DNA from 3 places in the Ensifer sp. 1H6 genome. Region 1 is predicted to be linked to each of the others. Evidence: predicted binding sites of a transcription regulator. Region 1 holds the regulator's gene; each other region holds the start of a gene.

Region 1 (9,933 bases):
GGAGCAATTGCCCTTTGCGTTGTCCGTCCCATCCGACCGGCTGATTGCCCAGCACCTGATCGACCAGCTCGACGAGGCAGGCTATCTTCAGGCTGATCTGCAGGAGGTCGCCGAACGCCTCGGCGCATCCGGCGCCGACGTCACCCGCGTCCTCCTCACGCTGCAGCAGTTCGACCCGCCAGGTGTCTTCGCACGCACACTCAGCGAATGCCTCGCCATTCAGCTGCGCCTTCGCGATCGCCTCGATCCGGCGATGGAAGCCCTCATCGCCAACCTAGAGCTTCTGGCGCGGCGCGATTTTGCCAGCTTGAAGAAAATCTGCGGCGTCGATGAGGAAGACCTGATCGATATGCTCGCCGAAATCCGCAAGCTCGACCCGAAACCGGGAACGAGCTTCGAGACCAGCGTTAGCGAGGCGATCGTTCCCGATATCGTCGTGCGGGCGGCACCCGACGGAACCTGGCTGATCGAACTCAACCCGGACGCCCTGCCGCGCGTCCTCGTCAACCAAGCCTACTACACCACGTGTCGCGCGGCACCGAGAAGAACAGCGCGGACCAGGCCTTTCTCAATGAATGCCTGCAGACCGCCAACTGGCTGACCCGCAGCCTCGATCAGCGCGCCAGGACGATCATGAAGGTCGCCACCGAGATCGTTCGCCAGCAGGACGCGTTCCTCGTCCATGGCGTCGGGCATCTGCGACCGCTCAACCTGAAAACCGTCGCCGATGCGATCAAGATGCACGAGTCGACGGTAAGCCGCGTCACCTCGAACAAGTACATGCTGACGCCGCGTGGGCTGTTCGAGCTGAAGTATTTCTTCACCGTCTCCATCGGTTCGGCCGAGGGCGGCGACAGCCATTCGGCTGAGTCCGTGCGTCACCGCATCCGCATGATGATCCAGCAGGAAGTCGCCGATGCGGTGCTTTCCGACGACGATATCGTCGACAGCCTCAAGCAGGCCGGCGTCGACATCGCGCGACGCACGGTGGCGAAATATCGCGAAGCGATGAACATCCCCTCCTCCGTGCAGCGACGGCGCGAAAAGCGGGCGCTGGCCAAGGTATCGGGCTTCTAAAGCAGGTCGCGCAACAGTTTTTCAGCGGTTTTGCGACGACGACATGCGAAAGAAAAAGAGCCTAAAGCGACGACGCAAGGTTAAAGCGTATTAACTTTTTTGCGACCTTCAATTGACTCTCCGCGACGCAGGGGATATGAGCCCGCCGCAATTGCCGAGGACACGGTCTTCCTCAGGCGGCCGGCACGACCGGTAGGTGCGACAGAGAGGCTCCCGCAAGCGTGAAAGGCTTGGATGACGAGAGCGCTTGGAATAGACTGGCTACGCAAATCACGAAATAGAGAGGAAACTCCATGAGTGTGCGTGTATCCGGTAAACAGATGGAAATCGGCGATTCGTTCCGCGCCCGCATTGGCGATCAGATCGAGCAGGCCGTTACCAAATATTTCGACGGAGGATATTCAAGCCAGGTCACTGTGGAAAAGTCTGGACCGCGCTTTAGCGCCGACTGCAAGCTTCATCTCGATACGGGCGTGGTTATGCAGGCGAATGGACAGGCCAATGACCCTCAGGCTGCCTTTGACGCAGCGTCGGAGCGCATCGAAAAGCGCCTACGTCGCTACAAGCGCAAGCTCAAGGACCACCACAACGGTAATGGTCAAGGTACCGAGGTGGCATACACAGTGATGGACTCGGTGCCATTCGAGGATGACGAAGTCCCCGAGGATTACGCACCGACGATCGTCGCCGAAAGCTCGAAACACCTGAGGACGATGTCTGTCGCCAGCGCCGTGATGGCGCTCGACATGACGGATGAACCCGTCCTCATGTTCCGCACTCCCGGCAAGGCAGAGTTGAATATCGTCTACAGACGCAACGACGGAAATATTGGCTGGATTGACGCCGCCAATATCAAGGGATGAGTGGAAAAAGGGAGTGCCGGTGCGCCGGCGCTCCCGCCACTTGGATCAGCGGACAGGCCGGAAAATACGACTTTTCTGTGCATGGCACCCGCCAAGACAAAGATGGTTAGAGCCATTGCGACGCATTTATGATGATGTTGTCCGGCTCTAACCGGCGAACGAGGACAAAAGAATGGCATTGGCAGGCTTACTGCACCAAAATGCGATCATCCCGGCCATGAGGGCCAACTCGAAAAAACAGCTCCTTCAGGAATTGGCGGCTAAAGCGGCAAAGATCACCGGCCTTCCGGAACGCGAAATCTTCGATGTCATCCTGCAGCGTGAACGGCTGGGCTCCACGGGCGTCGGCAACGGCATTGCTATCCCGCACGGCAAGCTCAACAACCTGCCGTCGATCATCGGGATCTTTGCGCGGCTGGACACGCCGGTCGATTTCGAAGCGCTCGACGACCAGCCTGTCGACCTCGTCTTCCTGCTCCTGGCGCCCGAAGGCGCCGGCGCCGACCATCTCAAGGCATTGTCGCGCATCGCCCGCGTACTGCGCGACCACGACATGGTGGCGAAGATCCGATCGAGCGATTCCGCCAGCGCGATCTACACGCTGCTCAACGAGGACACGACCTCGCACGCCGCCTGAGCCACGGCCCGGACCGGCCGTCAGTAAAGCTGACGGCGGTTCAAATGATCAATGAAAATTCGAAACAGTGCGCCCTGGCTCGAAATACCGAGCCGGCGATAAATGTTCTTGCGGTGAATGCGGACGGTTCCTTCGGCGATGTTCATCGTCTTGCCGATCGACAGGTTGCTGTGCCCGCGCAGGATCAGGCGGACGATGTTGCGTTGCTGCCGGGTCAGGCGGTCGGCGCAGAGGCTGTCGAAAGCGGTTTCGATCGCGTCGTCGGGCCGAGGCGTCGCCGCCACGGCATGGCTTTGCTGGCGCCAGTTCGAACGCACGGCCTCTCGCACGATCGGCTCGTAGACCCGCAAGCGCTCCAGTTCCTCGTCGCTGAACGGCGTGCCGCCGCGGCCGCGCATCAGCGAATAGGTGGCCTGCACGCTGTCATCGAGCGGAATGACGAAGCCAATCTCTTCGACCAGAACCCCGCTTTCCATCGAGATGCAGGGATGCACCTCGGCCGAGCTTGAAAACTCCGAATGGAAGAACCGGTCAGGCGCAAGTTCGCGCATGCGCCATAGCCCCTGCGGCTGGCCGGAGCTGCAGGCAACATAGAACGGGTCAAGCAGATAGGCGCCGCCGAGATAGGCAGAAAGCGCGCTGGCGGACACCTTGGCGGTGTAGCCGTCATGCAGCACGATCGGTCTGTTATCATAGGGATAGGCGAAGGCAACCGAGAGATCGAAGCTTGCGACCGAGCGCAGCATGCGATCGAGCGCGCCGCCGAAATCCTGTGTTCCGATCAATCCGATCATGGCCGAAATATCGGCCGACTCCCGAGCCAGCATCCGCGTCGAACTCTCCCCTACCCCCGTATCCCGCATGGGATATCGACAGCCCCCTCTTCGTCAACAATAATTCATCCCACGAGGGACCAAGATCGTAGCACGTGTTTAGCCGCGACGCTTGAGCACAGGGGGACACGATGGCAGGCAGACTTTCCGGAAAAGTGGCTTTGATCAGTGGTGGCGCCGGTGGCTGCGGGCTTGCCGCATCCGAACTCTTTGCCCGCGAAGGGGCCAAGGTCGGCATCGTCGATCTGCCACGCAGCAAGGGCGAAGAGGTTGCCGCCGCCATCCGCGCAAACGGCGGCGATGCGATCTTCGCGCCGGCCGACGTCTCGATTTCTGCGCAGGTGAGCTCGGCCGTCAAGGCGGTCGAAGCAGCCTTCGGCGCGATCACCGTTCTCTTCAACCATGCCGGCATCCTGGCGGTCGGGCCCTTTCTGGAGACGGAAGAGGACGAATGGGACCGGCTGATGGCCGTCAACGTGCGCAGCATGTTCCTGATGACCAAGGCGGTGCTTCCAGGGATGCTCGCCGCCGGCGGCGGCAGCATCGTCTGCACCTCGTCGATCTCGGCCGTGGCGGCGACGCCGATGGAAGTGCTCTACGACACGACGAAGGGCGCCTGCCACATGTTCGCCCGTGCCATCGCGGTTGAGTTCCGCGACCGCGGCATCCGCTGCAACGCCGTCTGCCCCGGCTTCATCGCCACCGATCACGGCAAGCGCGAACTGGTGGGCCTCAGTAAATACGGCGTCGATGTCTCGGAAGCGGCGATCGCTGCCCAGCAGGGGCGGATGTGCGACCCGAAAGAGGTCGCCAATGCCGCGCTGTTTCTGGCCAGCGACGAGGCAAGCTTCGTCAACGGCACGCATCTGTTCGTCGACAATTGCTTCACAGCGGTCTGAGAGAGGGGAAAGATATGCTTCAGACGGGCGGCCACTGGCGCAACTGGGTCGGAAACCAATCCTGCATCGTGCGCCAGCGCGGTGCACCCGAGAGCGAGGCGGCGCTCGCCGAAATGGTCCGCGAGGCGACGTCGCAAGGGCTCAATGTGCGCTGCGCCGGCTCCGGCCATTCCTTCACGCCGGTGGCGCTGACCAGCGGGCTCCACCTGACGCTTGCCAACATGCAGGGCGTGGTCGCCATCGACCAGGCGCGCAAACGCGTCTCGGTCCGGGCGGGAACGACGATCAACCAATTGGGCAAGGTATTGAAGTCGAACGGCCTCTCGCTGATCAACCAGGGCGACATCGACAGCCAGGCGCTGGCTGGGGCGCTCACCACCGGCACCCACGGCACGGGAGCAGCACTTGGCAACATGGCCTCGCAGATCGTCGGCATGCGGCTCGTTGAGCCCGACGGCAGCATTCTCGTCGTCGACGAGACGACGCCGGACCTGCTGGAGGCGGCCCGCGTCTCGATCGGCATGCTCGGCGTGATCTCCGAGATCACGCTGCAGGCGATGGACAGCTACAACCTGCATGAAAAGCTCTGGCGCTGCACATTCGACGAGATGATCGAGCAGCACGACGAACTCGCCGCCAAGCATCGGCACTTCGGCTTCTTCTGGTGCCCGGTTTCCGAAAGCCGGCATTGCTATTGCCTGCCGGATACCGCGTCGGTTTCGACGACGGACAAGACGTCCGACGTCTGCGAGATGAAGGTGATCGACATCACCGACCGGCCGCCGATGGAGCAGGGGTTCGAGAAGATCGCCTATTCCTCGGAGATCTATCCGATCGAGTATGTGCCGAACTTCCACGAACTTGAATATGCGGTGCCCATCGCCCACGGCAAGGAGGCTGTAAAAGCTGTGCGCAAGCTGATGCTGGAAAAGCACCCGACCTGCATCTACCCGATCGAATACCGCTTCACCGCAGGCGACACCGGCTGGATCAGCCCGTTCTACGAGCAGGATTCGATCACGCTTTCCGTCTCGGGCGAGCCGGGCACGGACTATTGGGAGTATCTCAAAGACGTCGATACGATCCTGCGCCAATACGGCTCGCGGCCGCATTGGGGGAAGCTGCATTTCCTCGGCGCGGAGGACGTGACTGCGCTCTATCCACGATCCGGCGATTTCCGGGCATTACGGGCGAAAGTCGACCCGGAGGGCCGTTTCCTCAACGATCACCTGCGGCAGTTGTTCGGTTGATATGATTGCCGAAAACAAGAAACGCCGCGCATCCGAGTGGACGCGCAGCGTTGAAATGGATCAGACCGCAGCTCAGGCCGCCGGGCTGTCGCCTTCCGTAGCTGCCGCCTTCGGGCCGCCCTTGGATACGCCGACCATGGCCGGGCGCAGCACGCGGTCGCCGATGGTGTAGCCGGCCTGAACGACCTGCAGCACCGTGTTGTTCGGCACGTCGGCGTTCGGGATTTCGAACATTGCCTGGTGGAAGTTCGGGTCGAACTTCTGGCCTTCCGGCTCAAGCTTCTTCACGCCGTGACGTTCCAGCGCCGACAGCATGGCGCGCTCGGTCATCTCGACACCTTCGATGAGGGCAGTAAGGCCCGCTTCTCCGGCTTCCTTCGCTTCAGCCGGGATGGCATCGAGCGCACGGCGCAGATTGTCGGAGACGGCGAGCATGTCGCGGGCAAAACCAGCAACGGAATAGGACTTGGCATCCTTGACGTCGCGTTCGGTGCGGCGGCGCAGGTTGTCCATTTCGGCGGCGAGCCTTAGATACTTGTCGCGCAGGTCGTTGTTCTCAGCCCTTGCAAGCTCCAGCGGATCGGGCTCGGCAACCGGCGCCGCTTCCACAACCTCGGGCGTATCGTTGACTGCCTCGTCGGTCGCGGCAGCTTCGTGTCCGTGCTTGTTTGTTTCGTCGGTCATGACGTTCTCCGGTGTTCGTCTGTCTTGTCTTCCGCATTCCGACGCCCGCGCGCAACGATGGCCGCATGGCGTAAAATGCCCAGTGACTGGATTTGATGCCGATATCGAGGTTTAGGGCCGAAAAATCAAGGGTTCAATGCTGCCTGTGGCCAAAAGCGCCTGATCAGCGCGAAAGCCGCGACATCAACTGCGCGGTATAATCGACCATCGGCACGATGCGCGAATAGTTGAGCCGCGTCGGACCGATGACGCCGACGGCGCCGACGATGCGATCTTCACTGTCGCGATAGGGCGCAACGATCAGCGACGAACCGGACAATGAAAACAACTTGTTCTCCGAACCGATGAAGATCCTGACACCCGGGCCGCTCTCTGCGAGGTCAAGCAGCTCGATCAGGCTGTCCTTCTTTTCCAGGTCGTCGAAGAGCATGCGCAGGCGGTCGATATCCTCGGTTCCCTCCAGGCCCTCGAGCAGGTTGGCCCGGCCGCGAACGATCAGCCGTGCCGGCTTTTCATCGCCCTCGTTGCCCGACCAGATCGCCAGTCCACGCTCGACCAGATCCTGGGACAGGGCATCGAGTTCGCTGCGCACGGTCTGCTTGACGGTTTCGAGCTGCGAGCGCACCTCGCCGATCGTCTGGCCGGCGAGATGGGCATTCAAGAAGTTCGCTGCTTCCGTCAGTTGCGAGCTCGTCACGCCGGCGGGAAGCTCGATGATGCGGTTTTCGACCTGGTCATGCTCGCCGACGAGCACGGCCAGCGCCTTGGTGGGCGCCAGCCGGATGAATTCGACATGCTTGAGCACCGGATCGTTCTTGGCGGTGATCACGAGGCCGGCGCCGCGCGACATGCCCGACAGCATCTGGCTTGCCTCTGCCAGCAGCGTATCGACCGGCTGGGCATGGTCGCTCAACCGCACGTGCCGATCGATCGAAGCACGATCTTCTGGGGAGAGATTGCCGACCTGCATGAAGGCGTCGACGAAGAAACGCAGGCCCGTCTGCGTCGGCAGGCGGCCGGCGCTGATGTGCGGCGAATAGATCAGCCCGAGATCTTCGAGGTCGCTCATCACATTGCGCACGGACGCCGGCGACAGCGACATCGGCAGCAACCGCGAAAGGTTGCGTGAGCCGAGAGGCTCTCCGCTGTTCAAATAGGTTTCGACGATGCGACGGAAGATTTCACCGGAACGCTCGTCCAGCGCCGCCGCGATATCGGTCACTCCGGGATTGCGCAGTACCATGTCGCTCCATGTTCGCAGGCCAATCCTGCCGCCGGAAATATAGTGATCCCCGCGCCCGATAGCAAAAGGGAAAAATCGCCCCGATCCCCGGCTGTCCACCGGTTCCCTTTGGCTGCGCCATGCTCTAGAAGGCTCACCAGATACGATAGGAGTTTGATGATGCGGCCATCCGGCAGAAAAATCGACCAAATGCGCAAGGTTTCGTTCGAGCGCAATTTCTCCAAGCACGCGGAAGGCTCCTGTCTGGTGCGATTCGGCGATACGCACGTGCTGTGCACAGCCAGCCTTGAGGAAAAGGTTCCGGCCTGGCTGCGCAACGGCGGCAAGGGTTGGGTGACGGCCGAATACGGCATGCTGCCGCGCGCCACCGGCGAGCGCATGCGTCGCGAAGCCTCGAGCGGCAAGCAGAGCGGCCGCACCCAGGAAATCCAGCGCTTGATCGGCCGGTCGCTGCGCGCCGTCGTCGATCTGCCCGCACTCGGCGAACGCCAGATCTCGATCGACTGCGACGTCATCCAGGCTGATGGCGGCACGCGCACGGCCTCGATCACCGGCGCCTGGGTGGCGCTGCATGACTGCCTGAAGTGGATGGAAGCCCGCAACATGGTGAAGGTCGAGAAGGTCCTGAAGGACCATGTCGCCGCCATATCCTGTGGCATCTTCGCCAACCAGTCGATCATCGACCTCGACTACCTCGAAGATTCCGCCGCCGAGACCGACGCGAATTTCGTCATGACCGGCACCGGCGGCATTGTCGAGATCCAGGGCACGGCCGAAGGCAAACCCTTCAGCGAAGCGGAATTCGCAAGCCTGCTCGGACTGGCAAAGACCGGCATTGCCGAGCTTGTCGCACTGCAGAAGCAGGCGATCGCCGGCTGACGAGAAGGACGGAGACGATGGCCCCGGCGCTGGATGGCATTCTTGAGACTGCGCTCTATGCGTCGGATCTCGACGCCGCCGAGGCCTTCTACAGCGGTGTGCTGGGGCTGGAGAAGATTACACGGCGGGAGAACCGACATGTGTTCTTTCGCTGTGGCTCGGGCGTTCTGCTGATTTTCAATCCTGCGGAAACGGTCAAACCGCCTTCGCCGGATGCGGCCCTGCCGGTGCCGCCGCACGGCACCACCGGCCAGGGCCACATGTGCTTCCGCGTTTCCGCGTCGGCACTCGACGCCTGGAGGGCCAAGCTGGAAACGGCGGGTGTCACGATCGAAGCCGATGTTGTCTGGCCGAACGGCACGCGCTCCTTCTACTTCCGCGATCCGGCCGGCAACAGCCTCGAATGCGCGGAACCGGGCCTCTGGTCCATCGAATGAACCGCGGCCTTCGCGCCGCATCTTTTAAGAGACGACACATCATGCGCACACTGGATGACAAGACGCTCATCGTCGCCAGCCACAATGCCGGCAAGATCCGCGAGATCCGCGACCTGATCGGGCCGCTCGGCTTCGAGGCCAAGTCGGCAGCCGACCTCGACTTCGTCGAACCGGATGAGACCGGCACGACCTTCGAGGAAAACGCGACGATCAAGGCGCTCGCCTCGGCCAAGGCCTCGGGCCTGCCGGCGCTTTCGGACGATTCCGGCCTGGCGATCGACGCACTTGATGGCGCACCTGGCGTCTACACCGCCAACTGGGCCGAACGCGAAGACGGCAGCCGCGATTTCGCCATGGCGATGGAAAAGGTCGAAAAGGCGCTGCAGGGCAAGGGCGCAAGTGCGCCTGAAAAACGCACGGCCCGTTTCGTCTCGGTGCTTTGCCTTGCCTGGCCAGACGGCCATGTCGAACTTTTCCGCGGCGAGGTCGAGGGCCATGTCGTGTGGCCGCCGCGCGGCGACCAGGGTTTTGGCTACGATCCGGTCTTTCAGCCGAAGGGTTACGACACTACATTCGGCGAGATGAGCGCGGACGAGAAACACGGCTGGAAGCCGGGCGATGCTGAAGCGCTGTCGCACCGTGCCCGCGCCTTCAAGATCTTCGCCGAAACCTGCCTTGAGCGGGCTGAGGAAACGTGTATGCGGTTTTCCGCAACATCCCGCTCCAATTTGTTAGAAGCGATCGCGGTCATGACTTCGGGTCGATCGGCCCAAGGTCAACGTGATCTACCGCATGAGAGACGCAACGATGCAGACGGCCACGCTATCGGCACTCGGTGACGGCATGGATCCCGGTTTCGGGATCTATGTGCACTGGCCGTTCTGCGCGGCCAAATGCCCCTATTGCGACTTCAACAGCCACGTGCGCCACCCGCCGATCGACCAGCCGCGTTTCGTCGCCGCTTTCCTCAAGGAAATGGCGGAGGCGCGTGAGCTTTCCGGTCCACGCACCGTCACCAGCATCTTCATCGGCGGCGGCACGCCGTCGTTGATGGATCCGGCAACGGTCGACGCTATCCTCTCGGGCATCGCCCGCGAATGGCATGTGCCCGATGGCATCGAGATCACCATG
Region 2 (9,933 bases), on a different contig from region 1:
CGGCGGACTCGTCTGCCAGACGTTTGGCGAAGATCAGCTTTTCGCCGGGCTGCGGACCGAAATCGTTCTCTGCAGTCGCAACCTCGTAGAGACCATAGGCGTAACGCGAGGAGAAGGCGATGGCGCGGTTGCCGGGGATCGTCCAGGGTGTGGTCGTCCAGATCACGACGAAGGTGCCTGCAAGATCTGCCGAGCCTTCGGTGACCGGGAACTTCACCCAGATCATGTCGCTTTCGACGTCGGCATATTCGACTTCGGCTTCGGCCAGCGCCGTGCGCTCGACGACCGACCACATCACCGGCTTGGAGCCGCGATAGAGCTGCCCCATCTTGGCGATTTTCATCAGTTCGCCGGCGATGCGGGCTTCGGCGTGGAAGTTCATCGTCGTATAGGGGTTGTCGAAGTCGCCCTCAATGCCGAGGCGCTTGAACTCTTCCGCCTGGATCTGGATCCAGCCCGCAGCGAAGTCGCGGCATTCCTTGCGGAACTCGTTAACCGGGACCTCGTCCTTGTTCTGGCCCTTCTCGCGATACTTCTCCTCGATCTTCCATTCGATCGGCAGGCCGTGGCAATCCCAGCCCGGCACGTAGTTGGCGTCGAAGCCGCGCATCTGGAACGAGCGGTTGATGACGTCCTTGAGGATCTTGTTCAGCGCATGGCCGATATGGATGTTGCCGTTGGCGTAGGGAGGGCCGTCATGCAGCACGAATTTCTCGCGACCGGCGGCCGAGGCACGCAGCTTCTTGTAGAGACCCATCTTCTGCCAGCGGGAAACCGTTTCGGGCTCCTTCTGCGGCAGGCCGGCACGCATCGGAAACTCCGTCTGCGGCAGATAGAGGGTGGAGGAATAGTCGATCTTCTCAGCGGTATCTGTCATGGTCTTTGCAATCGTCTTTTCCGCGCGGATCATCGCGCATGCGAAAGGGTTCGGTATCCGGCGCATAACCCTGAAATCGGGATCGATTTTCGGAAAAGGATCATGCGCAGCTTCAAAGTGTTCGAGCTACCTTAGCGTGTCCAAGAGACGCGCGGCGCTCCAGAGATGACTGAGGCGTTGGAAACGCCGAAATCCCGGACCTTCCGGCGGCCTAGTGCGCGCGGAAAGCCGGGCCAATAATTCGCTGATCGATGGTCAGTCGACGGTGCCGGGTCATGGTGGCCGGTTGTTTAAGGCGTTTTCGGCCTTTTGAAAAGGTCCGCCGCTTCGGCGCGACGGATTTCTTTAGGCGAAGTTGATCCGGCGATCGATATCGCTCAAGGGCGTGACGCCGGAGAGCAACGCCCTCGCCTCGTCTTCGTCCTTTCGGATCTGCGCCACCAGCGGGTCGAGCCCGTCGAACTTCAGCTCGTCGCGCAGGTGGCCGAAGAACGAAACCGAACAGACCTCGCCGTAGAGATCGCCGGAAAAATCGAAGACGAAGGTTTCAAGCAACGCCTCGCCGTCGCTGTCGACGGTCGGACGCCGGCCAAAGCTGGCAACGCCATCATAGAGCGAGCCGTCAGCCCGGCGGAAGCGCACGGCATAGATGCCGGTTCTAAGTTCGACCTCGGGCGGTAGACGCATGTTGGCCGTGGGATAGCCGAGGGTCCGCCCGAGTTTTTTGCCGTCGATTACTTCGGCCTCGACCGTGTAGCGATAGCCGAGCAAGCCGGCCGCGTGAGAAACGTCGCCCTGGCCGAGCAGCGAGCGAATGAAGCTCGAGGAGATCACCGAGGCATTCTCATCGCGGAAGGCGTCGACCAGGGTGACGCCGAAGCCGTTTTCGCCGCCCGCCGCCATCAGAAAGGCGGGACCGCCTTCGCGCCCCTTGCCGAAATGGAAATCGAACCCGGTGACCACATGCGAGGCATGCAGCCACTCCAGGAGCACCCGATGGATGAAATCGGACGCGGAAAGTTCGGAGAAGGTGCGATCGAACGGGTATTCGATGACGGCGCCAAACCCCATGCCTTCGAGGATACGGGCTTTCAGCGGTGCGGGCGTCAGCCGGAAGACCGGCGTGTCTGGCCGAAAGACCGTGCGCGGATGCGGCTCGAAGGTCAACACCAGTGCGGGAACGCCGCGTGCCGCGGCTTCTTCCAGCGCTCGCTCCAGCACGGATTGGTGGCCGCGGTGAACACCGTCGAAATTGCCGATGGCGACAACGCCGCCACGCAGACGCTCGGGCAGCGGGTCGCGGGTTTCGTTGCGATGAAAAACCGTCATCTCGATCTTCCCGTCAGGCGAGCCTGGGCATCCACCACTTCGGCGAAGCACCTTCCTTCCTCAGGAAGGCAGTAAGCTTCGCCTCGTCGGTGCGGCTTTCGTTCATGTATTCTTGCGCGTGAATACCGGCACTGATGTAAAGCAGATCGAAGCCGGCATCCTGGGCGCCCTTGACATCGGTCGGCATACCGTCGCCGACGGCGATGACACGCGACAGATCGAGTGGACCGCGAACGGCCTTGGCTTCCGTCAGCGCGGCACGGTAGATGGAGATATAGGGCTTTCCGGCGATCCGGGCTTCGCCGCCGAGCTCCTCGTAAAGCTTGGCGATGGCGCCGGCACAGGGGATCAGCCGGTGGCCGCGCTCGACCACCAGGTCCGGATTGGCGCAGATGAACGGGATCTTGCGCTTGGCAAGTCCGGTCAGCGTCGCGCGATAGTGCTCCGGCGTTTCGGTTTCATCGTCGTAGAAGCCGGCGCAGACGACGGTCTCTGCATCTTCCGACGAGACGATCTCGGTGCCGAGCCCTTCGAGCAACGGCAGATCGCGTTCGGCGCCGATGAAGAAAATCTTCTTGTCGGCTGCGGCGATCAAGGTGCGGGTCACATCGCCCGACGTGACGATGCGATCATAGGCTTCATCGGGAACGCCCAGCCCGCGGATCTGTACCTTGACGCTGGGGCTTGGCCGGGGAGAATTGGTGATGAGGACAACCGTAAGCCCTGCTGCACGCGCTTCCGCCAGGGCCTCGCAGGCCGACGCAAACGCCTGAACGCCGTTGTGGAGAACACCCCAGACGTCACAGAGCACGACGTCATAGCGCCCTGCGATTTCCCGAAAACTGTTGATCCTTGCGGCCATGCGGGCTTCCTGCAAACTCGGTTTCCGGCTTGCATGGCAAGGAAGGGCCGAGAATACAAGCCTCGCGCCTAGAAAATCGCCGCCATTCCCAAGGATTCGGCGCCCGCCCCTCCCTCATGCCGAGGAGACGGTCCACGGGACATCAGCGTCAGGGCCTGCCGACCCCGAGGCTCATGATAACAACCGGATCGGGCAGCGAGACCAGGCAAATCCTCGATATCGGATCTGCCCAAATTCCGACCGCTTCATGCAATAGGCAGGCAAACGTTCCGGCCCGGCCGCCGTTCGTTGCCTGTCATCAGCCGCCGATAATCATGTCGCCTGAAATTTTTTGAACGGCCAATCCTTGACTCGTCCCGGACCCAGCCTTATCTCGGCCTCGCTAGCACTCGACAAAAGAGAGTGCTAACACCCATCCATCGGGTCGTTGAGCGATCCGTAGTGTCATTTGATCGAGGGATTAGACTAATGGCAAGCACCAATTTTCGCCCGCTGCACGACCGCGTTGTCGTCCGCCGCGTCGAGTCTGAGGAAAAGACCAAGGGCGGCATCATCATTCCGGACACCGCTAAGGAAAAGCCGCAGGAAGGCGAAATCGTCGCTGTTGGCTCGGGCGCCCGTGACGAAAGCGGCAAGGTTGTTGCTCTCGACGTCAAGGCTGGCGACCGCGTTCTGTTCGGCAAGTGGTCGGGCACCGAAGTCAAGATCAACGGCGAAGACCTTCTCATCATGAAGGAAGCCGACATCATGGGCATCATCGGCTGATCTGCCGTCGTCCACACCTTTTCATGACAACCAATGGGCAATGAGCCCGGGAGTTTTCTCAAATGGCTGCAAAAGAAATCAAATTCGGCCGCACCGCGCGCGAAAAGATGCTGCGTGGCGTCGATATCCTCGCTGACGCCGTAAAGGTCACGCTCGGCCCGAAGGGCCGTAACGTCATCATCGACAAGTCCTTCGGCGCTCCGCGCATCACCAAGGACGGCGTATCAGTTGCCAAGGAAATCGAACTTGAAGACAAGTTCGAAAACATGGGCGCCCAGATGGTCCGCGAAGTTGCTTCGAAGACCAACGACATCGCCGGCGACGGCACCACGACTGCAACCGTTCTGGCCCAGGCGATCGTTCGCGAAGGCGCCAAGGCTGTTGCTGCCGGCATGAACCCGATGGACCTGAAGCGCGGCATCGACCTCGCTGTCACCGAAGTCGTCAAGGATCTCCAGGCCAAGGCCAAGAAGATCAACACTTCGGAAGAAGTCGCACAGGTCGGCACGATCTCGGCAAACGGCGAGCGTCAGATCGGCCTCGACATCGCAGAAGCGATGCAGAAGGTCGGCAACGAAGGCGTCATCACGGTTGAAGAAGCCAAGACCGCCGAAACCGAACTCGAAGTCGTCGAAGGCATGCAGTTCGACCGTGGCTACCTCAGCCCCTACTTCGTCACCAACCCGGAAAAGATGGTCGCTGACCTCGACGACGTCTTCGTTCTCCTCCACGAGAAGAAGCTCTCGAACCTCCAGGCCATGCTCCCGGTTCTCGAAGCTGTCGTTCAGACCGGCAAGCCGCTCCTCATCATCGCTGAAGACGTCGAAGGCGAAGCTCTTGCTACGCTCGTCGTCAACAAGCTGCGTGGCGGCCTGAAGATCGCTGCCGTCAAGGCTCCGGGCTTCGGCGATCGCCGCAAGGCCATGCTCGAAGACATCGCCATCCTGACCGGTGGTACCGTGATCTCCGAAGACCTCGGCATCAAGCTCGAAAACGTCACGCTCGACATGCTCGGCCGTGCGAAGAAGGTTTCGATCTCCAAGGAAAACACCACGATCGTCGACGGTGCTGGCCAGAAGAGCGACATCGAAGGCCGCGTTTCGCAGATCAAGGCTCAGATCGAAGAAACCACTTCTGACTACGACCGCGAAAAGCTGCAGGAACGTCTTGCCAAGCTCGCTGGCGGCGTTGCCGTAATCCGCGTTGGCGGCTCGACGGAAGTTGAAGTGAAGGAAAAGAAGGACCGCATCGACGACGCTCTCAACGCGACGCGCGCTGCTGTTCAGGAAGGCATCGTACCGGGCGGCGGCGTTGCCCTGCTGCGTTCTTCCGTCAAGATCACCGTCAAGGGTGTGAACGACGACCAGGAAGCCGGCATCAACATCGTTCGTCGCGCTCTGCAGGCTCCGGCCCGCCAGATCGCTGAGAACGCTGGTGACGAAGCTTCGATCGTTGTCGGCAAGATCCTCGACAAGGACCAGGACAACTTCGGCTACAACGCCCAGACCGGCGAATATGGCGACATGATTGCCATGGGCATCATCGACCCGGTCAAGGTTGTTCGCACCGCCCTTCAGGACGCGGCTTCGGTTGCTGGCCTTCTCGTTACGACGGAAGCCATGATCGCCGAACTGCCGAAGAAGGACTCGCCGGCGATGCCGGGCGGCATGGGCGCATGGGCGGCATGGACATGATGTGATAGGGCGCCAGCCCAATCGCAGCATTGTCCATAAAGCTTTGCCCATGCACTAAGAGCGGTTCAGCGCGTCAAGCGCGCTGAACGGGCGGCATGGACATGATGTGATAGGGCGCCAGCCTTATCGCGGACCTGTTCAAGCAGATCCACGATGATCCATTCGGATCGGAAAGGGCGACCCTCGGGTCGCCCTTTCTCGTTTTTGCGATAATCCTGCGGTTGCATCTAACGTGCACGTCAAAGCTGTCCGCAGGAAAAATTACCCGGTAGCTGCGGCGGCACTAAAAAAGCGTTGAAGTCGAGAAAAAACGAACTATAACACCGCCCCAAGTGGACAGAGATTCACGAGAGACTGGATGGTGGGCCTAAAGCGAGCGAAAAATCGCTCAAACTTTTCATATTAACTGTGTGTCCAAGCTCTCTTTGAGAACATCACGCAAAGCATATAAGTATTTCATCGCAAATTAAGCCGGCCTTTCCTGCGAAATCATTTCGCTTGGCGAGCTACGTCACAGTTTCGTGACCTTTCCGTACAGAAAGACGCAAACGACTATCGTGCGTGTTCTTCCTGCTATGGGTCGATGGCTGGCGAGGGTTGTATATTGGGGATGGGCCTGCCTGGTGGGAAGACGACATTCGCCAGGGGTCGTGCTGGGGTAGACCGTGTTTAAGATCACGAGAACAAATTCAGTTCCCCTCGGTGTTCCGGGACAGATGCATTCCGGTCTCCCGCATCAGGAATTCCTGGAACAGTTCTGCGTTTCCGAAGGTTGGTCGGGCGACCTGTCGACGGGCCTGTTCCGGCTTGGCGAGAAGGCGTCCGCGATCCACGGTCTCAACGAGAGCGAATGCGGGCTGCTCAATTTCGTGCGCTGCTACGACCTCGCCGACCGCAACCACGTGCTCGAGCTTTTTGAGCAGGCGGCAACCACGTGTTCGTCCTTCTGCTTCTCGACGACGATCAGCCTCGAATCCGGCCACAAGCAGCCGGTGTTCTGCATCGGCGAATCCTCGGGCCTCGAAGAACGCTATTCCGGTACGATCCACGGCATCTTCTTCTTCCCGCGCTTCCTTGTCGAAGGTGCGGGAAAGATGCTTCTGCGCCAGTAGGTGCATTCCCGCCTACAGAGCGCTTCCGCGCTTAAACAGAGTCCCAAAAGCGTTCCAGCTCGTTGTCTTTACGCGTTTCCTGGTGGAAAATCGCATCGCACTTTTCCTGGAAATAGCCTCAATGATGTTTGCCGGGCCGCCGTGTCGTGCAGGCGGCGGCGACCGTCAGGCGGCCGCCACTTTCACCTTGCCCATGGCGAGACTTGAGATCGGTGCTGGTCTGCCGAGCAGGTAACCCTGCGCTTCGTCACAGCCTTCCGCCTGCAGGATATCGAGCTGCGTCTGCGTCTCGACGCCTTCGGCGAGAACAGGAACCGAGAGGCTCTGCCCGAGTGCGAGGATGGCGCGCACGATCGCCTTTGCCTGCGGACTTGCTTCCACCTCCCACATGAAGCTCTTGTCGAGCTTGATCTTGTCGAACGGGAAGGACCGCAGCGTCTCGAGCGACGAATAGCCGGTGCCGAAGTCGTCGATCGCGATGGTGACCCCAAGCTCCTTGATCTGGCGAAGGGTCAGGAGCGCGCGCTCCTTGTCGTCGATGATCGTCGATTCCGTGATTTCGAGTTCCAGCCGCTTCGGGTCGAGCCCGGTCTCGGAAATCACGTCCTCGACCAGGCTGACGATGTCACCATTGGCAAGCTGCACCGGCGAAAGATTGACGGCGATCTTGTGGGTGCTCTGCCAGCCCGCGGCTTCGCGGCAGGCCTCGCGCAGAACCCATTCGCCGATCGGCAGGATCGCGCCGCATTCTTCCGCCAGCGGAATGAACTCGTTCGGAGGCACCATACCGCGCTCGGGATGGTGCCAGCGCAGAAGCACCTCATAACCGATGACGTCACCTGACATCACCGACTTCTGGACCTGGTAGTGCAACGCCAACTGATTCTTCTCGATCGCATCCCACAGATCGTTGGCAAGGCTGCGGCGCTGGCGTGCAGCCTCATCCATCGACACTTCGTAGAAGCAGACGCTCTGGTTCAGCGCGGCCTTGGCGCGGTACATCGCAAGGTCGGCATTGTTGATCAGCGTGTCGGCCGTCTCGGCGTCCTGCGGATAGATCGCGACACCCATGCTGCCACCGGACTTCAACTCGAAGTCGCCGAAGCGCATTTCTTCATGCAGGCTTTTCTCGATGCGGCGGAGGAAGTCGTTGAGTTCGGACAATTCCTCGAAGCGCTTGACGGCCGCGAACTCGTCGCCGCCGAAGCGGGCCACGAACTCGCCCTCCTGCAACAGCGACTTCATCCGCTGGGCAATCGTCACCAACACGAAATCGCCGGCAGCATGGCCATGCAGGTCGTTGACTTCCTTGAACTTATTGAGGTCGAGACCGATCACCGCGACCTTGCGCGAGAACCAGGCGGCCGCATCGAGTTCCTCCTCTAGATAGCTGCTGAACTGCAGCCGGTTCGGGAGGCCCGTCAGGCTGTCATGGCGAGCGAGGAACGAAATCTGCTCCTCGCTGTCCAGGCGCTCGGTGATGTCCTCGTAGGTGCTGACCCAGCCGCCATCCGCGAGGGTGCGGTGCTTGGTCAGGATCGAGCGACCGTTCGGCAGCTTTTCGACGATGTCGCCACCGCCCTTGCCGACCATGTCGACGCGGTGCCTCTGATAGAGTTCTTCCGATTTCGCCCGGGCGATGACCGGATCGGAATAGGTTCGGGCAAAAACCTCGTCGAGGATCTGGCGGAACGTCAGGCCCTTTCCGGCCAGCGTCTCCGAGAAGCCGAAGATCTCGCGGCAGCGCCGGTTGGATAGCAGCAGGCGGTCGCCGCTGTCGAAGAGGCAGATGCCCTGCGACATGTTCTCAAGCGCAATGTCGAGATTCTTGCTCACTTCGGCGATGCGGTCGGCGTCGACCTTTTCCTTGGTGATGTCCTTGACGATCTTGATGAAGCCCGCATGCGTGCCATCCTCATGCAGGAACGGGTCGATCACGACATGCGCCCAGAAGCGCGTGCCATCCCTGCGATAGCGCCAGCCTACACACTCGAACTTGCCGTTGGCATAGGCTTCGTCGAGCGCCTGTTGCGGTACGCCTGCCCGCTGATCCTCGGGAGAATAGAAGCATCCGAAACTCTTGCCGACGATTTCGTCGGCAGTATAGCCCTTGTTGGCTTCGGCTCCGGCATTCCAGCTCGCGACGCGGCCTTTTGCGTCGAGCATGTAGATGGCGTAGTCCTTGACGCTTTTCACGAAGCGGGCGAATTCGCGCTCGGAGGCGGCGGCGGAAAGCTCGGCATGGTGCGCAAAGCCTGCGGCAAGCAAGACCATGGTTAGCAGGAAGAAAGCGGTTCCGGCGATGACGAAAGCAAGAAAATGCGGCTGTATCATCCCCTCGGGCGACGGCAGCAGCAAATCGGCTTCGATCGTCACCGCACCCATCGCCGTGAAGTGCAAGGCGACGATACCGAGCGTCATGAACAGCGTCGCCAGAATTTTGGCTTTCAACGGCCGATCGATGTGTGTGATGGCCCGCAAGGCGCCGATATCGAACAGGGAGCCGGCAAAGACGGAGGCGACGACGAGCGTCCAGTCCCAGCGGATGGTACCTGGAACATCGAGCGCCGCCATGCCGAGGAAGTGCATGCAGGCGACGCCGAAACCGAGGACGATGCCGCCGGCGATCCAGGCGACAGGTCCCTGCGCATAGGTCGCAATCAGCAGTGCCATCGTCGTCAGAACGACCGCGACGGCAAGCGACAGGGCCGTCAGATCGATCTGATAGCCGAGCACGACGCCTGGGTCGTAGGCAAGCATGGCGATGAAGTGGGTCGCCCAGATGCCGAAGCCACTGGCGATGCCGGCAGCCACGGCCCATATCGCCCGCGCCTTGCCTGCGGATGCGCGTCCTCGCTGAAGCAAGGTCACGGCACCGTAGCTCGACAGGAAGCAGATGAGGGCGGCGAGCACGACCAGCTTTGGGTCATGCTCGACCACGAGGCATGTAAGAACCTTGAACATCGCCAAACGCCTAAATGAAATTTCTGGTCCGGAAATGGAACGCCCACTTCCGGTTCATCGCTTCTGTTGGCGTCGTGCCGTTTAAGGAATTGTGAAAAGTCAGGTCGCAACGTCCGTTTCGAAACAGGACGTTGCTTTCGTCCTTAACGAAGGCTGAAATGCCAACGCCTTGTAGTTAAAGATTTCGAAGCGGCCCAATGACGCTGTGACGGTCACACCGCTAAAGCGCATCGGGGTCTCTACTGCATGTTTCCTTAAATCGTCTTCGATATAAGGATAAAAACATGCAGCAATTCAAAGTGCTACAGCGACCTTTGCGCGTCTAATAAG
Region 3 (9,933 bases), on a different contig from region 1:
ACAGTGGTGTCAGGCAAATTTTCGAGCAGGCTCTAAGCCACCGTTTCCTGCGGATATGCCCCAACCAAAGGAGGACCAGATGTCTTCCAACATAACTCCCCACGTCCCCATTCCCCTCAATATCGAGATGTTGAAACGGGTGCTCGACACCGCCGGAATGTTCAATGTCAGAGGCGCCTGGCACCGAGCGAAAAGACGCGCCGCAACTCGATTTCTGATCACGGCATTTCAAGGCGGCGTTCACTCCGAGGCAGCGCTCGTCACCGTTCTGCTGGGCCAGATCGAGATGCTCTCCTCGCCTTTTTCGAATGACGATTTGGATCGGTGGGAAAATGAAGGTGGCGGCATGGCGTTTGGTCGCTCCCCGGCATCCGCTGCTTTCCATTGATCGGGTTTTTCGCATGCTGCAACCGCTGACTACGAGAGCGAAAAACGGCGATGAATAGTCTGGACGGCCCGAGGGCCGCCCTTCGTCAATTGGGTAATTTACTTGGCGCGGCGCCAGACACCGTTGACGCCGTCACCCTTAACGTCTCCAGCCTTCTTGTCTTCGGCATAGGTGTAAAGCGGCTTGCCGTCGTAGGCCCACATCTGCTTGCCGGTCGTATCCTTGACAAGCGACCATTCGCCTGCCGCCGTGGATTTTGCCGCGGCGTGGAACGCGGGCCAAATCTTCAGGCAATCGGCGTCGCAGTTCGACTTGCCCTTGGTGTCCTTGTCGAACGTGTAGAGGGTCATGCCGCTATCCGTGGTCATGACCTTGCCCACCTTTGTATCGACCATCTTGGCCGGTTCAGCGGCAAAGGCCGACCATGACGTAGCGGCAGCTACGCCCAATGCAATTAGAGAGATTTTCATTATTTTTTCCCATCGGGGATGCCGGCGGAATGCCAGTAGTGCCCGAAGTCTAACATTGGAAACGCGTGGCTTCGATTACGGTTCCAAGGAGCGTGACGCCCAGGGCCGCTGTTAGGCACGGGCAAGACCGGAATCTTGGCCGAGAATGCCATTCGTCTGGACGCAGGTCTTGGTGCGGCTGATCTAGTCTTTATCTTCCGGTGGTCGGCGCCGAATTTGGATGAGGCCCCTGCGCATGGCGTCTTTCAGATTGAGAATATCAAGAAGATCATCCGCTTCATCGCGCGGCAAATGCGACATCAGATAACCGTCTAAAACAACCGGCTGCCCGGTGAAGACATCGATCACCGTCCACACATTGTTGGCTTCGACCTTCAGATCAAACCGTTGTGTCGCCATGGTTCAGCGCAGTCCAACGTCGGTGTTCACGGCATGCCCGGCCGCATCTGGCATGGGAGGACGACCATCGGCGTTGCCCTGAGGCGGTCTGAATGCCCAGACAAGGATAACCGACACTGCCACCAGCAACAGTGAAAAGACCAAGCGGGAGGACATTGTGGCTCTCCTTCATCGAAGGCGACCAGCGACGGTCGGGAGCCCGCATGGTCAGATCATCAATCGCGGGCAAGAAACCGCAGAAGCGCCTTTTGCAACGTCTCGGCAGCGGTTCGGTTCAGGGCCACTTCGATCGGGCCCTCGTCGCATTCCAGGCAGAGCGTGCCAATCAGCGGCGCCTTATTGAGGGTAATGATGTCGCTTTCGTAGAGCTTGTTCGGCTCGGACATGGCAGTCCCCAATTCCAAACAAAGAGCTTACCACATTCGCAGCGGATACGGGGCTTTATCCCGCACGATGGCACCTGTTGATCGCTCGGTGGGACAGGAGCCGCAACCTCCAGAGAAACATCGATGAAGCTGGACGAATAGGAGAGTTCACGTCGGCCGACAGGCACAACCGCCTCAATTGAAACTCAATCGACGCGCTATGCTATAGGCAAGTTGATTTGGCCGATGTGGCTTTCGCGGTAGAACTTCGAACCGCCCCAATCCCCTAAATTCTCGACAGACAGGCACGTCAGTGCTCGCGGCCAACGCGTCTCGAAACAGATCTCGAGCCGTCTGTTCGTCCGAGCCAGTGCAACGCGCATCATTGATCCGTCGACAGCCGGCGCGAAAACCGCGGAACGACCGTTGCAGCCGAATTGTTCTTACCTACGCTTGAGGAGGGCGGCGCGGCACGGAACCAAACGCCCATCCTCACTCGTCCGCTCGGCCGAACGCTAGATATCAGACAAGGCTCGTTCGGGATCTGCAAGGTCCAACAGAGCAATCAATGATCCCGTCTTCGTCAAAAGCATAACGCTCGACAGGCAGGACCGCGCCGCCGCGCATACGCCGGCGTAGGAAGGAGACATCATGTTCAATCGAACCAACCATCGATCCATCCACTTCAATCGGCCCTTCCAGTTGCCCGACGCCGAGGAAACGTTCGCGGCCGGCGACTACGACGTGGACGAAGACGAGGTCCTCATCGAAGGCCTTTCCTGGCTTGCCTACCGACGCGTTGCGACCTTTATCAAAGTGCCGGCAACGATAGAAAATCAGTATCGCATGCGCTTGATCGCGATCGAACCCGACGAACTTGAACGCATCATCACATTGGATGGTGCCGGGAACATTCCTCACTCGCAGCCACACGCTTGAAGGTACCGCTGGGTGTAACCGATCGGTATCACGGCGATACGAAGAACGGGAGAACGACGATGCCCCACCGAGAGCATGCACGCACCATTATACGCTGGAAGAACGAGGGCCACGCGCCACACCAAATTCATGGCCGCTATCAATTCGGCCGACGTGTTGAAGTGGACGGATCCTGGACGATCTACCACGTCTTTAGCGGCAAGCCTGCGCAGGTCGATGCGTGGAGAATGACTGGCCTCAGTCGTGAGAATGCAGACCAAGCCCTCGACGTTCTCAATACATACTGAGCACGACGCGAAGACCGCTGCACAGGTTTGGTGCTGAGATCCGGACTTGAGCGGATGGGCATCTTTGAAGTGGCATACTATGCCGTGGCTGCCTTGCGGACGGATTTCGGGCGTGCGCCCGGGAAGCATTCGGTTGAAGACTGCGCAGCCGAGGGCGACTTCGGTCTGCTGAACGGGAAGCGATCGGGCCGCAAACGCCGCCCGATGATGGACTTGTATCGCCCGATGGCGGTCTCGACAGCGAGCGTTTGCCGTAACCGTTGGAGGCCTGCCATTTCATCCGGCAGTATCTGCTGATTAAGGCGATATGCTGGTCCCGTTGGCCGGGTTCGTCACCCTGAACTTTATCTTTCGCAAGGCGTGGTGTTTGAAAGGCATGGCTACACTACAATCGCTATGGCGGAAGCCTCTTGCCTAACCCACACCAACAAACGATCCGTGCACCAACGCCGTTCAAGCACCGTTCTCAGTATCCCATCCCACCCATGCCGCCGTTGCCGGCCGGCCCGGCGGAATCTCTTGAGGGACTGTCGGCGATCATCGCTTCGGCAGTGATCAGAAGTGCCGCGATTGAGCCCGCGTCCTGCAAAGCGGTCCGCACAACCTTCGCCGGGTCGACGATGCCGGCTTTGATCATATCGACATAGGTCTCCGTCTGCGCGTCAAAGCCCTGGTTGTGATCCCTGCTGTCGGTGAGTTTTCCCACGACGATCGAGCCTTCGACACCGGCGTTCTCGGCGATCTGCCGGATCGGAGCTTCCAGCGCCCTGAGCACGATCGAGATGCCCGCCGTGACGTCCGCATTCGCTCCGGTCAGTCCGACCAGGACCGACCTGGCACGCAACAGGGCAACACCACCGCCAGGAACAATGCCTTCCTCAGCCGCTGCGCGCGTGGCGTTCAGCGCATCGTCGATACGGTCCTTCTTTTCCTTGACCTCGATTTCGGTCGCGCCGCCGACGCGGATGACCGCGACGCCGCCGGCGAGTTTCGCCAGGCGTTCCTGGAGTTTTTCCTTGTCATAGTCGGAGGTCGTCTCCTCGATCTGTGCCTTGATCTGCTGGATGCGCGACTGGATGGTCGCTTTATCGCCGGAGCCGTCGATAATCGTGGTGGTGTCCTTCTCGATCAGCACGCGCTTGGCGTGGCCGAGCATGTCGAGCGTAACGTTCTCGAGCTTGATGCCGAGATCCTCAGAGATCATCTGGCCGGCCGTGAGGACGGCAATGTCTTCCAGTATGGCCCTGCGGCGATCGCCGAAGCCCGGCGCCTTGACGGCCGCGATCTTCAGGCCACCGCGCAACTTGTTTACGACCAGCGTCGCCAGAACCTCCCCCTCGACATCCTCGCAGAGGATCAGCAACGGTTTGCCGCTCTACACGACCGCCTCGAGTATCGGCAGCATCGCTTGCAAATTGCCAAGCTTCTTTTCGTGGATGAGGATGTAGGGGTCCTCCAGTTCCACGCGCATCTTCTCGGCATTCGTGACGAAATAGGGCGAGAGATAGCCGCGGTCGAATTGCATGCCCTCGACAACGTCGAGCTCGGTCTCGGCAGTCTTGGCTTCCTCGACGGTGATGACGCCTTCATTGCCGACCTTGTCCATCGCCTTGGCGATCATCTCGCCGACTGTCGCGTCGCCATTGGCGGCAATGGTTCCGACTTGCGCGATCTCGCCCGAAGACTCGACCTTCTTGGCGCGCGCCTGGATTTCCTTGACGACAGCAGCGACACCAAGGTCGATGCCACGCTTGAGATCCATGGGGTTCATGCCGGCGGCGACGAGCTTGACGCCTTCGCGCAGGATGGAGGCAGCGAGCACAGTCGCCGTCGTGGTGCCGTCACCGGCGAGGTCGTTGGTCTTAGAGGCCACCTCGCGCACCATCTGCGCGCCCATGTTCTCGAACTTGTCGGCCAGCTCGATTTCCCTGGCAACTGCGACCCCGTCCTTGGTGATGCGCGGCGCGCCATAGGCCCTGTCGATGACAACATTGCGGCCCTTGGGGCCCAGCGTCACCTTGACGGCGTTGTTGAGCAACTCGACACCGCGCAGCATGCGATCGCGCGCATCAGTGGAGAATTTGATTTCCTTGGCAGACATTATGTTCGTCCAGTTCGGTCTTGAGATTGCGGGGTTGGAAATCGACTGTCAGGCAGCTTTCTCGGCCGCGACGGTCTTTCGACGACGCCCATGATGTCGGGCTCGTTCACGATCAGGGGTTCCTCGCCGTCAATCTTGAAATCGGTACCGGACCATTTGCCAAACAAAATCCTATCACCGGCCTTAACGTCGAGCGGAATCAGCTTGCCGCCTTCATTACGGGTGCCTCGACAAACGGCGATCACTTCGCCTTCCTGCGGCTTTTCCTTGGTAATGTCGCGAATGATGATCCCGCCCTTGGATTTGAGATAGCCTTGCGCGCGCCGGATGACGGCGCGGTCATGGAGTGGACGGATTTTCATAGAGATTCTTTCTGCTGCCGGCACATAGGGCGGCTGCAATCCTTACATAGCACCTTTGGCACTCGATTGATAGGAGTGCCAAGAAATAGCCGTTAAGGCTTTGAGGGGTCAGTTCCGGCTTCACACGCCTGGCGTCGCGGATCCGCGAACAAGGCACCGATGTTTTCGGCTTCAGCGAGCAAAAGACGCCGGGGAGCCTCCGTCAGGCATGCCGCAGGTTCATCTACACGGAAAACCTCCTACCGATCGCCGCGTCAAATGGTGCGGAATCGGCTCAGACGCCCACTCCGCTCCAGCAGCCGAACGCCGCGACGCCCTTGGGCTTCACGTGCGAGCCGATAGCAAACTGCTAGTCGCGCGAACTGGCGGATCGAGCGAGTTCGCCGGCGACATCGGGGGGCACCAGTTCAAGGGCTTTTACGAGCGAACCAAAGCGATCGACGGTTTGGCTGCGGTCCGCCGCGCGGAGCATATCCGGGCTCTCGGGCAGCCATATTCGTCTCCTTCAGCTTATAATATAGAACGTCGCCCTTCAGCCAATGGCAATTGACGACTTGCCATCTGCCTACCATTCGGCACTATTAATCACTGATGCCTCGCGATTAGACCATCTCCCTCGCGCTCAGCGTCATAGCAACGGTCGCGACAGACCCCTTCATTAATTCGTTCTATTGGGGACGGTTGCGGAACGGATGCGAATTGGAAACGTTTCCTCAAATCGGCCGTGGAATGAACCCCAGCCATAAGGTGGTAGCCAGCGGGATTCGCGCAACCAGAAACACTCATTCCGCCCAAGTTCCGATAACTAACGGGAGAACGCGACTGACGACCCGCTGCTGGTCGGAGAACCTTAGAGAGCACGATGGCTAACCAACATGGTCGAAATGATTTAGCCGGCGCGAACATTGTGACAGTGTTCGGCGGAACGGGCTTCGTTGGGCGGCGGATCGTGCGCAGGCTTCTGGAAAAGGGTATCGATGTACGTGCCGTCTCGCGTCATCCCTCAAAGAACACGTTGGACAACGCCTCCGATAAGAAGCCATCTCAGCAGATCGAAGCTGACATACTGGTTCCATCCTCGATCGTCGCTGCCGTGGCTGGATCTCGCGCTGTTGTGAATGCGGTCAGCCTTTATGTCGAGCGCGGTAAGGAGACCTTCGAGCGTGTCCATGTAGAAGCCGCAGCCGCTCTGGCGACCGCTTCGCGGGATGTCGGCGTCGAGACGTTCATCCAGATTTCCGGCATCGGATCGGATCCGAATTCCCGTTCGAATTACATCCGGGCGCGGGGTCGCGGTGAGGACGTGGTGAAGGCGGCGTTTCCAGGCGCGGTGATCGTCCGTCCCGCTGTCATGACGGGCCTCGACGATGCGTTCATCACAACGATCGCGAGGCTGGTATGCCTCCTCCCGATCTATCCGCTGTTCGGCGAAGGGAGCACTCGGCTGCAACCGGTATATGTCGAGGACGTGGCGGAGGCTGTGAGCCGCTTGGCTCTGGGTCAGAATCCCACGGGTGCATCGATTTTCGAGTGCGCCGGTCCGCGCATTTATTCGTATCGGGAACTCGTTCAGAAGGTCGCCATTCAATTCAAGGTGCGAACCAGGCCGGTACCTGTGCCATTCGCGGTATGGAACATCTTGGCGGCTGCTACGGAGTTTCTTCCCGCGGCGCCGCTCACGCGCAACCAAGTTGATCTCATGCGTCGTGACAATGTCGCGGCAAGCGATCTGCCGGGCGACGTAGCCGAACCTGGGATATGCGACTTGAGGGCAGCTATGCTTTTCGAAGCTGCCTATGTCGCCAAACGAAACTTGCCGCCCTCTATCGCCTCGATCACCATGCCGAGCGTTTCACGGCGTGTTTGTCCATCGGTACATAGAACATGCGGCTCAAGCTGTTCCAGCGATGAGAACTGTTGATGGAGTGCGGTAATAGGCACAGGGTCGGTCAACGTGTCGCCACCACGCTCTTGACAGCGAAGAATGGCCACATCCAACGGCGGTCGCAGGACAACGTAGTGGAGTGGCGCGGCGAGTCTCCTGAAGTGTTGCAGAAACCATGGGCCGATTATGCCATCCACAACGACAAAAAAACCGCCCCTGGCGTATCCTTCGGCAACATTTGCGATCACATCCATGACTACGGCGTTCTGTTCATGCGCTTCGGGCAGATAGGGTGGAATCGCGCCGTTTTTGATGAAGTGCCAGAAGTCATCAGAATGAAGATGAGCCTTGGGTGATCCGCGTTCTTCGGCAAGGGCTAGTGCCGTGGTAGTTTTTCCGGAGCCGGGTGGGCCTGTGAGAATGAGTATTTCGCCTGCGTGATTCATAACGTTGATTTTATCAGGTGACGCGACGTTCCCGCAATCTGCGACGATCCATAATATGCCGATCTGCGATCGTGCGAGGTCGGACGCGATAGGAGCCGGTGTGTCTAAGTATCGAATTTCCCGCATGACAGGTTCTTCGATACTCTCGACTCTGACGCCGCAGACCACTCCGGTAATCATCCCTCCGGGACGGGTACACCCGCCGCCCGCACGCGGGGGCTAGGATCCTGCCGGGTCTTCCGGTGTCTCGACTCCGCGATCTGGATCCCAGTCTTCAACCCCATCGAAGAAGTCCTTCACTGCTTCGACAGCCTGGTTCCAGAACGCTTCGCCAGGCAGGGGCTGGACATCACCGCCGCCCGCTTCGATTTTCGCCCTGACTGTTTCCGGCGTTTCGCGGACATATTGGCGCTTGCCTCCAATATCGAGCGCAGAGTTGATCCCATCCTTTCCCGGCGAGGCTACCGGGATAGGCCCGCTCGATTTCGCGGGATTGAACCAGACGGGGGAGCCACCCGGTTGTGTGAGAGAATCGAGACCCGGAAGCTCCGCCTTGACCAGTGCCGCAACGGCAGACGCCTCCTCCATCACAAACAGGGCTCGGGCGGAGTTTACCAGGGTGTTTCCGAGGTCATTGTCCCAATGAGCGACTGTCTTTCTCATGCGAAGCACAGTGGTCCCATCGAGGTCCAGCGCGTCGCCATTCGATTGCGTGAGATTGATCATGTGATCCTCCTTGCCTCGCGATCAGACGTCAATCAGAGATTGCTTTAATAACAAAGAGTTGTCGAGTGGCATTTCGCACGGTGAAGTGGCGCACGGCAAGCCGATTGGCCAGGGGCCTCGGACAACGAAGGCTTGCGGCATGGTTCTACTTTCGGGCGAATGTTTCTCAGACACTCGCTGTCATACGATGGATCCTCTTTCCAAGGGAGATCGGGAGCCCTTCAATGCAAGTTCGCTCGACAATAACGCGTGAGGATCTTGCCGAGATCATCGAGATCGAAGGCGAAGGCGAGTATATCTACGAACACGATTTGCAGGTAACAGAGCACGATGGTTATGTTGTCGTTCTGCTCGAGAAATTGCGGGGTGTAGTCAAGTCGCACGATAACCCAGGAAACCTCGTCGGTGATGGCCTGAGAGGGCGCGTCGAACTCTATATCCTCCATGCCAAAAGTGAATTCCGTAGCCTTAAGCTCCGGATAGTTTCCCAGGCTGGCGCTGCATTCCGACTTACCATCGGGAACTTCAGGAAGACTGCCACGGATTTACAGAAGGAATTGCCCTGCAAGCTCTGCAAGGCCGCTTGCAAGCTCACCCTATCGGTAATTCTGGTTAGCCTGGGGATTCCGTATTTGAGTCCCGAAGGGGCCGATGCCGGCATGGACCTAACCACGTTTCAGGACCAGATACGTCCAATCCTGGAAGATCCTCAGGCAGTGGCATATCGCGCTGTCGCCGAGTTGCTTACTCAGACTGGTCTTCTTGGCGCGCTCCGGGTTGCGCTGGAACTCGTCGGCTGGATTTGGGATATCGAAGAGCGCTTCTATACCTTCGCCTGCTCGAAGCGGGTTGCTGTCCCTAGGCGAGCTGTGGGCTAGTCATCACGAAGGAGATTGATCAGTTGGCGATGTTCCATGACACTCGGCTTCAGTTCAAACAAATGCAGCCGTCACGGCAGCCCCGGACGGAGCGTGAGCAGGTTGCCCGGCGGTGGATGCGCCTCAGAGCGAGCGAGTTGGCGCGGCCTACGAGGAGGCGACCCTTTCTCGATCGGAGTCGAATCCCTTGGGAGCGCTTTCCGCAGTCGTCGAGTAGAAACGACGCTTGGATTAACTACTTGGCATCGTCGTAAGCGCGACGGTATTCCTGGATGGTGTGCAGATTATCACGAACCCAAAAGTTGAACCCTTCAAGGGCGCGCAAGGCCCCGCCTCCCATCTCGGTCAACTCATATTCAACACGCGGCGGCACTTCAGGAAAATAATGGCGCACAACGAGGCCGCTACGCTCCAGATTGCGCAGCGTAAGCGTCAACATCCGCTGGGTGACGCCATCAACCTCTTTCTTAAGGGCTGAGAAACGGAGCCGATGCTCCTTCGCGAGCGAAAGGCGCCAAAGGACTTGAACAGTCCATTTGTCGCCCAGCAGCGTGCACACCCCGTTTCCTTGGATCGGTCTGAACAGACCATTATCCTCAGATCCTTGCAGCGCATCGGCATGGAAATGTTTGTCCAAGGGTATCATCCTTGTGCCTGATGCTGAAAAATGTGCCGTCTTCCGGCGAT

What was found. Region 1 encodes HrcA, which represses chaperone genes, less so after heat shock. Its sites were predicted from a motif close to GTTAGCACTCNCNNNNNGNGAGTGCTAAC; they were not measured.
Region 2: groES (co-chaperone GroES) is a predicted target of HrcA. The motif match lies at 3,450-3,478, and genes of this name have one in related genera.
Region 3: BKP54_RS33115 (co-chaperone GroES) is a predicted target of HrcA. The motif match lies at 5,366-5,394, and genes of this name have one in related genera.

The regions. Positions count from the first base shown of each region.
Region 1 covers NZ_MOAI01000006.1:134,755-144,687, reverse strand. The annotation lists partial or broken gene rpoN (RNA polymerase factor sigma-54) at 1-1,077, shown strand, start outside; gene raiA (ribosome-associated translation inhibitor RaiA) at 1,371-1,940, shown strand; gene ptsN (PTS IIA-like nitrogen regulatory protein PtsN) at 2,113-2,577, shown strand; gene BKP54_RS09410 (helix-turn-helix transcriptional regulator) at 2,598-3,404, opposite strand; gene BKP54_RS09405 (SDR family NAD(P)-dependent oxidoreductase) at 3,542-4,309, shown strand; gene BKP54_RS09400 (D-arabinono-1,4-lactone oxidase) at 4,324-5,559, shown strand; partial or broken gene grpE (nucleotide exchange factor GrpE) at 5,632-6,252, opposite strand; gene hrcA (heat-inducible transcriptional repressor HrcA) at 6,407-7,486, opposite strand; gene rph (ribonuclease PH) at 7,646-8,365, shown strand; gene BKP54_RS09380 (VOC family protein) at 8,383-8,802, shown strand; partial or broken gene rdgB (RdgB/HAM1 family non-canonical purine NTP pyrophosphatase) at 8,844-9,479, shown strand; gene hemW (radical SAM family heme chaperone HemW) at 9,610-9,933, shown strand, end outside.
Region 2 covers NZ_MOAI01000008.1:93,496-103,428, forward strand. The annotation lists partial or broken gene ileS (isoleucine--tRNA ligase) at 1-877, opposite strand, end outside; gene BKP54_RS11825 (bifunctional riboflavin kinase/FAD synthetase) at 1,223-2,206, opposite strand; gene BKP54_RS11830 (TIGR01459 family HAD-type hydrolase) at 2,220-3,068, opposite strand; gene groES (co-chaperone GroES) at 3,537-3,833, shown strand; partial or broken gene groL (chaperonin GroEL) at 3,896-5,532, shown strand; gene BKP54_RS11845 (hypothetical protein) at 6,193-6,639, shown strand; gene BKP54_RS11850 (EAL domain-containing protein) at 6,805-9,603, opposite strand.
Region 3 covers NZ_MOAI01000052.1:15,864-25,796, reverse strand. The annotation lists gene BKP54_RS33150 (hypothetical protein) at 80-388, shown strand; gene BKP54_RS33145 (hypothetical protein) at 487-858, opposite strand; gene BKP54_RS33140 (hypothetical protein) at 1,042-1,257, opposite strand; gene BKP54_RS35970 (hypothetical protein) at 1,473-1,643, opposite strand; gene BKP54_RS33135 (hypothetical protein) at 2,274-2,561, shown strand; partial or broken gene BKP54_RS33125 (IS5/IS1182 family transposase) at 2,972-3,185, opposite strand; partial or broken gene groL (chaperonin GroEL) at 3,315-4,949, opposite strand; gene BKP54_RS33115 (co-chaperone GroES) at 4,949-5,311, opposite strand; partial or broken gene BKP54_RS36965 (NYN domain-containing protein) at 5,425-5,631, shown strand; partial or broken gene BKP54_RS33105 (complex I NDUFA9 subunit family protein) at 6,174-6,917, shown strand; gene BKP54_RS33100 (AAA family ATPase) at 7,106-7,642, opposite strand; partial or broken gene BKP54_RS36235 (DUF2200 family protein) at 7,745-7,822, opposite strand; gene BKP54_RS33095 (hypothetical protein) at 7,862-8,368, opposite strand; gene BKP54_RS33090 (hypothetical protein) at 8,593-9,246, shown strand; gene BKP54_RS33085 (helix-turn-helix domain-containing protein) at 9,482-9,892, opposite strand.